DNA from 2 places in the Mycolicibacterium sp. XJ879 genome. Region 2 is predicted to be linked to the other one. Evidence: predicted binding sites of a transcription regulator. Region 2 holds the regulator's gene; the other holds the start of a gene.
What was found. The regulator LexA, encoded in region 2, represses DNA repair genes until DNA is damaged. The targets are predictions, from matches to a motif close to CGAACANNTGTTCG.
Positions count from the first base shown of each region.

Region 1: a site for LexA is predicted at 2,504-2,517, ahead of cofD (2-phospho-L-lactate transferase). Genes of this name have one in related genera too.

Region 1 is NZ_JBEFTH010000004.1:441,957-446,046, reverse strand. It holds gene ABQF13_RS12705 (phosphomannomutase/phosphoglucomutase) at 1-956, opposite strand, end outside; gene ABQF13_RS12700 (DUF3499 domain-containing protein) at 1,051-1,470, opposite strand; gene ABQF13_RS12695 (metallopeptidase family protein) at 1,602-2,024, shown strand; gene ABQF13_RS12690 (WhiB family transcriptional regulator) at 2,035-2,430, opposite strand; gene cofD (2-phospho-L-lactate transferase) at 2,737-3,717, shown strand; gene ABQF13_RS12680 (coenzyme F420-0:L-glutamate ligase) at 3,714-4,090, shown strand, end outside.
Region 2 is NZ_JBEFTH010000001.1:461,840-465,929, forward strand. It holds gene ABQF13_RS02330 (acyl-CoA dehydrogenase family protein) at 1-366, shown strand, start outside; gene ABQF13_RS02335 (sunset domain-containing protein) at 601-2,637, shown strand; gene lexA (transcriptional repressor LexA) at 2,645-3,346, opposite strand; gene ABQF13_RS02345 (LysM peptidoglycan-binding domain-containing protein) at 3,552-4,001, shown strand.

The DNA of each region.
Region 1 (4,090 bases), on a different contig from region 2:
GCCTTGATATAGGAGTGCCCGACCCGTGAGCGCACCGGTGTACCGCCACGCTCGGCGACCAGTTCGGGCACCGCCCGCGAGGTGATCAAGTTGTGGATCACCGTCGCGCCGATCTCGCGGCCCAGTTCGCGCGCGGCGACCAGCGCGGTCACCGCCGACGGCGATACCGGACGGCCCCGCTCGTCAACGACGAAACACCGGTCGGCGTCCCCGTCGAAGGCCAGCCCGATATCGGCGCCGGACTCGACCACATGGGCCTGCAGGTCGAGCAGGTTGGCCGGGTCCAGCGGGTTGGCCTCGTGGTTAGGGAACGTGCCGTCGAGCTCGAAGTACATCGGTTCGAGGGTGACCGCCGCGATCGGGCCGAGCACCGCGGGCGTGGTGTGGCCTGCCATCCCGTTGCCCGCGTCCACGGCAACCTTTAGCGCACGCAGATCGGTCAGGTTCACCAGCGACCGCAGGAACTCGCCGTAGTCGGCGAGCACATCGCGGTCGCTGATCGTGCCGCGCGAGCCGCCATGGCCTGGGACGCCCGCGATGACCTCTTCGCTGATGGTCGAGAGCCCGGTGTCCTTGCCGACGGGTTTGGCACCGGCCCGGCACAGCTTGATGCCGTTGTAGGCGGCTGGGTTGTGGCTCGCGGTGAACATGGCGCCGGGACAATCCAGCAGGCCCGAAGCGAAATAGAGCTGATCTGTCGACGCCAGCCCGATCCGTACGACGTCGAGACCTTGGGCCATCACACCCTCGGCGAAGGCGGCAGCCAGCGCCGGTGAGCTGGCCCGCATATCGTGGCCGACCACCACCTGCGCTGCCTGAGATTCTCTGTCGCGAACCAGCCGCGCGAACGCACCGCCGACGTCGGCGACGAACGCGTCGTCGAGTTCCTCACCAACCAAGCCACGCACGTCATAGGCCTTGATGACGCGATGAACCGCCGCGGCGGGCCGAGACATATAGCTCCTTGTGACGTGGACTACTGGCGCCAGCCTAGCCGTCAGACGCCGCCTGCACGGCCGCTACTCCGGGCCCGGCCGGCTTCGCTGTGACTCAATCGGTCGGGTCGGGTAACACCCGCAGGTGGCCCCGTCGGCGTCCGTTGGATGCAGGCCGCTTCGTCGGCGGTGCCACCAGCATGCCACCGGGCGTCGGAGTGGTCGGGTCGGAAAAGCTGGCGGCGACGCCGTTGACCGGAGGTGCGACGTCGCGTCCCTCACGGACCGCCTCGGCCAACGCGACCAGATCGTCTTCGTCAGGGTGCGACGGCAGCGGTCCGGCATGGCGCACCAGCTCCCAGCCACGCGGCGCGGTGATCCGGCCGGCGTGCACCACGCACAGGTCCCACGAGTGCGGCTCAGACACCGTGGCGAGCGGACCCACCACCGCGGTCGAGTCGGAGTAGACGAAGGTCAGCGTCGCGACCGCATAGTGAGGGCACCCGGGCCGGCAGCAGCGACGGGGAACGTTCACGCACGGAAGGCTATCGCGGACGCACCCGGCAAGCTGCTGGACACGCGCAGTACCAGGACGGCCGATCTCCAACCGTTACGATCGTGTCCGTGGCCGAACGGGCACGTATGCGATCGCGCCGCGGCCGGGAGATGCGCGGGCCGCTGCTTCCCCCAACCGTGCCCGGCTGGCGCAGCCGCGCCGAGCGATTCGACATGGCGGTGCTGGAGGCCTACGAACCCATCGAGCGGCGCTGGCATGAGCGGCTGTCCGCGCTCGACGTGGCGGTCGACGAGATACCGCGGATCTCGCTGAAGGATCCCGACACCATGCAGTGGCCACCCGAGGTGGTTGCGGACGGGCCGATCGCGCTGGCGCGGTTGATACCGGCGGGGGTGGACGTGCGGGGTAATGCCACTCGGGCCCGAATTGTGCTGTTTCGCAAGCCGATCGAGCGACGGGCCAACGACACCGTCGAACTCGGCGATTTGTTGCATGAAATTCTGGTGGCTCAGGTGGCCACCTACCTGGGGGTCGAACCTTCTGTCATCGACCCGACGATCGACGACGAGTAGAGCGCGCGGACTAGATGATGCCGCGTTTGAGGCGGCGGCGCTCGCGCTCGGAGAGCCCGCCCCAGATGCCGAAGCGTTCATCGTTGGCCAGCGCGTAATCGAGGCAGGCGTCCTTCACCTCGCAGCCCTGGCAGATGCGCTTCGCCTCCCGCGTCGAGCCGCCCTTCTCCGGAAAGAACGCCTCCGGATCGGTTTGAGCACACAGTGCGCGCTCTTGCCAGAGGTCGTCTTCGGGAGTCAATGGCGGCGCAACATCGATTGGGTCGGGCACCAGACTCAATTGCGGACGCGTGGGTATCGCAGCCGGTGCCGGTCCGATATTGGTGTGCGGCGCGCTGCCTACTGAGCCGAACAGTCGGTCATCGAACGGAACCACACGATCGAAATGGCCTTGCTCAAAAGACATCTTCCCGCCTCCTCACCTGATCTCGTAGATCCCTAGAAATGGAGCCTCGCTGTTGAGATGTGGCCATCCCATTCGAACAAGTGATCGAATCTCGGTCTGCGACACCGGAACCGGCAGGCCAACCGCGAAATGACACTGCTGTGATTACACACGCGTTAGATGCTGCGGTCAAGCGTTGGAACAGAAATTCATACCATTCCGTGACCGATTCTCGGCGAGTCGTTGATCGGCGTGTCTGTCACACCCGCCCCATTGCAGTGCTCCTGCGCGAACCGCCTCGGCCGCGACGGCCTACTCTCGTTCGATGTGAAGGTCACGGTTCTGGTCGGCGGGGTCGGCGGTGCGCGGTTCCTGTTAGGCGTGCAGCATCTTCTCGGGCTGGGCCAGTTCGGTGACGACTCGACCAACGAGTTGACGGCGATCGTCAACATCGGAGACGACGCATGGATGTTCGGTGTGCGGATCTGCCCGGACCTCGACACCTGCATGTACACCCTCGGCGGCGGCATCGACCCGGACCGCGGCTGGGGCCATCGCAACGAAACCTGGCACGCCAAGGAGGAACTCGCCGCCTACGGCGTACAGCCGGACTGGTTCGGGTTGGGCGATCGCGACCTGGCCACCCATCTGGTGCGCACCCAGATGCTGCGGGCCGGTTATCCGCTGTCTCAAGTCACCGAGGCGCTGTGCAAGCGGTGGTCACCCGGAGCGCGTCTGCTGCCGGTGACCGACGACCGCAGCGAAACCCACGTTGTCATCACCGATCCCAGCGACGGCGAGAAGCGCGCCATTCACTTTCAGGAGTGGTGGGTGCGCTACCGCGCGCAGGTGCCCACGCACAGTTTCGCGTTCGTCGGCGCCGATGCCGCCACCGCCGGCCCGGGTGTCGCCGAGGCGATTGCGACGGCGGACGTCGTGCTGCTGGCGCCGTCCAACCCGGTGGTCAGCATCGGCGCGATCCTGGCCGTACCCGGCATCCGCGCCGCACTGCGCTCCACCCCGGCGCGGGTGATCGGCTACTCGCCCGTCATCGGCGGGAAACCGTTGCGCGGCATGGCCGACGAATGCCTGTCGGTGATCGGGGTGCAGAGCACCTCCGAGGCGATCGGCCAACACTACGGCGCCCGTTCGGGAGTCGGCATCCTCGACGGCTGGCTGGTGCACGAAGGTGACTCCGCCGCGATCGACGGCGTCGAGGTGCGGGCGGTGCCGCTGCTGATGAAGGATCCGGCGACCACAGCCGAAATGGTGCGTGCCGGGCTGGATCTGGCCGGTGTGAAACCGTGACCGAACACGGATCGGCAGCCGCCGTCGAACTGCTCCCCGTGCTGGGGCTGCCGCAGTTCCGGCCCGGTGACAACCTGGCGGCGGCGATCGCGACGGCGGCACCCTGGTTGCGCGATAACGACGTCGTCGTCGTCACCAGCAAGGTGATCTCCAAGTGCGAAGGCCGTATCGTCGCAGCACCGTCTGACCCCGACGAGCGTGATGCGTTGCGCCGCAAGCTGATCGATACCGAGGCCGTGCGGGTCCTGGCCCGCAAGGGGCGCACCCTGATCACCGAGAACGCGTTGGGGCTCGTCCAGGCGGCCGCCGGCGTGGACGGCTCCAACGTCGGGTCGACCGAGTTGGCGCTGCTACCCGTCGACCCCGACGGCAG
Region 2 (4,090 bases):
GAGCTCACCCTGCAATATGCCAAGGAGCGCAAGGCTTTCGGCCGTCCGATCGGCAGCCAGCAGAACAGTCGGTTCCTGCTTGCCGAGCTCGCCACCGAAGCCACGGCGGTACGGATCATGGTCGATGAGTTCATCCGCCTGCACCTCGACGGGAAGCTAACCGCCGAGCAGGCCGCGATGGCGAAATGGTATTCGACGGAGAAGCAGGTGTATTTGATCGACCGGTGCCTGCAATTGCACGGCGGCTACGGTTATATGCGGGAATATCCGGTTGCCCGCGCCTATCTGGACGCTCGCGTACAGACCATTTACGGCGGCACGACCGAGATCATGAAGGAGATCGTCGGCCGTTCATTGGGTGTCTGACTGCGAAGAATCCAGCTGTGGCCTGGCCGAATAGCTCGGGCAGCATTTTCCGAAGACGTGAAATTCGACCGTTGTCGGCGGGCACGACTTGCCAGGTGTTCGAAACTTTCCCGCACCGGCCAGGTATTTTCTCTCCAAGGTCGGCGTGTTCCTCTCGTTGTTGACGCCATTTGACGGCACAGTTGACGGCGCGGTACCGAATCAGGAATCAGGCGCCGACCGCGGGAGGATCTGATGAGCGGGCATGGGACCCGGCGTAGGTGGCGGATCGGCCAGTTGGCCGTCGGCCTGTTGTCGGTGGCGGCGTTGGTCTTGACGGCGCCGGCCGCGTCGGCCCAGCCGGAGGTCGAAGCCAACACTGCGATCACGGCCGCCTGGGAGGCCAGCGGCGGCGACGGCGGCGTGCTCGGGCCCAGGCAGGGCGAGGTCTATGCCGTCGGCGAGGGCTTCGCCCAGGATTTCGCCGGCGGCAAGATGTTCTTCACCCCGGCCACCGGCGCGCACTTCATGACGGGCGCGATCCTGGATAAGTACGAATCGTTGGGCGGGGCCGCCGACGGCGACCTGGGATTCCCCAAAATTGACGAAAGCCCCGGACGCGCCCCCAACAGCCGCAACTCCACGTTCAGCGCCAGCGACAACCCGGTGATCTTCTGGACACCCGACACCGGCGCGCATGTCGTCCGCGGACCGATCAACGCGGCGTGGGACGAACTCGGCGGATCGTCGGGACCGCTGGGCGTGCCCACCGAGGATGAGCGCTACCAGGGCGACATCGTCAGCCAGAAATTCTCCGGCGGCGAGATCACCTACAACACCAAGACCAAAACCTTCACCACCGTGCCACCGGAGCTGGCCGCCCAATTGGAGGACTTGCAGATCCCGGAGGACCCGGTAGCCGCGATCAACGCCGCACGACGGGCTGCGGGCGGGCCGATGGGGCCGCTCGGCGCCGCCGAAGGCCCGCCGTATCCCATCGGCGCCGACGGCCTCGCCCAGAACTTCGCAGGCGGCAAGATCTTCTACTCACCGGACACCGGTGCGAACGTCCTGACCGGTCAGGTACTCGACAAGTACGAAAGCGTCGGAGGGCCCGAGGGCGATCTCGGATTCCCGGTCACCGGCGAGGTCGACGGCGGCATCACCAACAGCCGGATGAGCACGTTCGGCGCCGAGGACAAGCCGGTCATCTTCTGGACCCCCGACTACGGTGCGGTCATCGTGCGCGGCCCGATCAACGCGGCATGGGCCGAATTGGGCGGCGGCGAGGGCCCGCTCGGGGCTCCCACTGCCGATCAGTCCGAGGACGGCGACGTCATCACGCAGCGGTTCAGCGAGGGCGCCATCTCGTGGGACCGGTCGACGAACTCGTTTACCACCGAGCCGGCCAACCTGGCGCCGCAACTGGCCGGGATGGAGGTACCGGGCCAGACCGCGCCCGCCGCACCCCCGTCGGCGCAAGGCGTAAACGGTAACGACGGCAACGGTTTTCAGTGGAGCTGGTGGTGGCTGCTGGCCATCGTGCCCGCGCTGATACTGATCGGGTTGGTGGCCTTTGCGACGCTGCGCAACCGCCGCGGCGGCGATGACGACGAGTTCGCACTGGGCCGCGATGGGCTGGACGACGGCGGGTACGACCAGGAGCGGTTCGGCGCAGACGACGGCGCCGCACCTCTGTACAGCGCAGGCGACGACGACGTGGCATCCCTGTACAGCGCCGGGGACGACGACGTACCCGCCTACAGCGCAGCGGACGCCCCGGAACCCGGGGTGTTCGGCGACGACTACGACGCGGCGTTGTTCGGCGACCGCTACGCGCGTGAGGGCTTGGACTCGCTGTCATCGCCGACCGACGACGCTGCCACCCCAGAGCCGGTGTCGTCGAGCCCGTGGGAAGCGCCACCGCCCGTCGACGCAGAACCAGAACCCGAAGCCGCGGACGAACCGCCGGCGGCGGAGTTCGACGAGGAAGACCCCGACAACGTCGACACTGCGCCGACGCGGGTGCCCACGGAGGCCGAACGTAGCGCGCTGACCGACACGGGTCGGCACGCCCGCATCGAGCCCGAGGAGCCCGAGCCCGCACAGCCGGCGTTCCGCCTGCCCCTCGACGACTCCAACGACGCGCCGGAGGGTTATCCGATCAAGGCCGACACGCAGTCGGGCCGGTACTGGCTACCCGACACCGTGGGCTATGAGGATACGCGGGCCGAAATCTGGTTCACCAGCGAAGAATTCGCGCGCGCGAACGGCTTCGTCCGCGCCGACTAGGTGCCGACTAGACCTTACGGATCACGGTCACGACCTTGCCGAGCACGGCCGCCTCGTTGCCGGGGATCGGGTCGAACGCGGGATTGTGCGGCATCAGCCACACCTGGCCGCTGGTGCGTTTGAATGTCTTGACCGTTGCTTCACCGTCGATCATCGCCGCGACGATGTCACCGTTTTCGGCGACGTTCTGCTGACGGACGACCACCCAGTCCCCGTCGCAGATCGCGGCGTCCACCATCGATTCACCGACGACCTTGAGCAGGAACAACGACCCCTCGCCGACCAGCTCACGCGGCAGTGGGAACACATCCTCGACGGCCTCCTCGGCCAGGATCGGCCCACCCGCAGCGATGCGGCCGAGCACCGGCACGAAGGTCGGTTCAGGTAGCGCGTCGGAGCCTGCCACCTCGGTGACTGCCGGCATCACGTGGTCGTCGACCCCCCGGACGTCCACGGCCCTGGGCCGGTTGGGGTCGCGGCGCAGATAGCCCTTGCGCTCCAGCGTGCGCAGCTGATGAGCCACCGACGATGTCGACGTCAGGCCGACCGCATCACCGATTTCCCGGATGCTCGGCGGATATCCGCGGGTGCTGACCGAGGCGCGGATGACCTCGAGGATGGTGCGCTGACGCTCGGTCAGACCCGTGTCGGGCCGTCGGCGCGCACCGGTGTTGTCGGTATCGCCGGGGGAATCGCTGCTGGAATCCATGGCGCCGAATGTAACGCGCCGCCGACGATTAATCAAACATGTGTTCGACGCGTGTCGCGAGCAACCCGAGCGGCATTCGCGCGCCCGGATTTGTCAGACCGCCTCGCTATCGTTTGCAACAGTTCGATCACACGTTCTATTAATCGAACATGTGATCGACTATCTTCGAACACAGGAGCGAACGACGCGAGTGGGAGGCAGGCAGATGACGATCATCGAAACCCGGAAGAATTCGGCGGCACCCGCGGCCAGGCCGGGTGTCCGGCCGTCCGGCGCACGACGGAGGCGGCCGACCCGGCGGCCGGGCGGGGCGCCGATCAGGTATCGGGGGAGCGGTGTGGTGGTGTCGCGGGCACCGCATCGGCGCCGCCCGATCACCCCGGCCACCACGGTGGTTCTCGCGCTGATTGCAGCGGCGATCACGGTGTGGCTCGGACTGGTCGCGCAGTTCGGCGGGGTGGTCGGTAGCCCTGCCGCGGTGCCGGATCGGCTCGCGGTGGTGCAGGTGCACACCGGGGAAACGCTGAACCAGGTGGCTGCGCGGGTGGCGCCCGACGCGCCGGTCGGCGCGGTGGTGGAACGGATCCGTGAGCTCAACGAACTCGACTCCGCGGTGCTGGACGCGGGCCAGACGCTCATCACGCCGGTCGGCTGACGACATCGTGGGCGCTGAAAAGAGGTGCCGCACACCGGTGTTCGTCGACATTTCGGCCAGGTATGCCCGATTCGCCCCGGCGCTGGGCC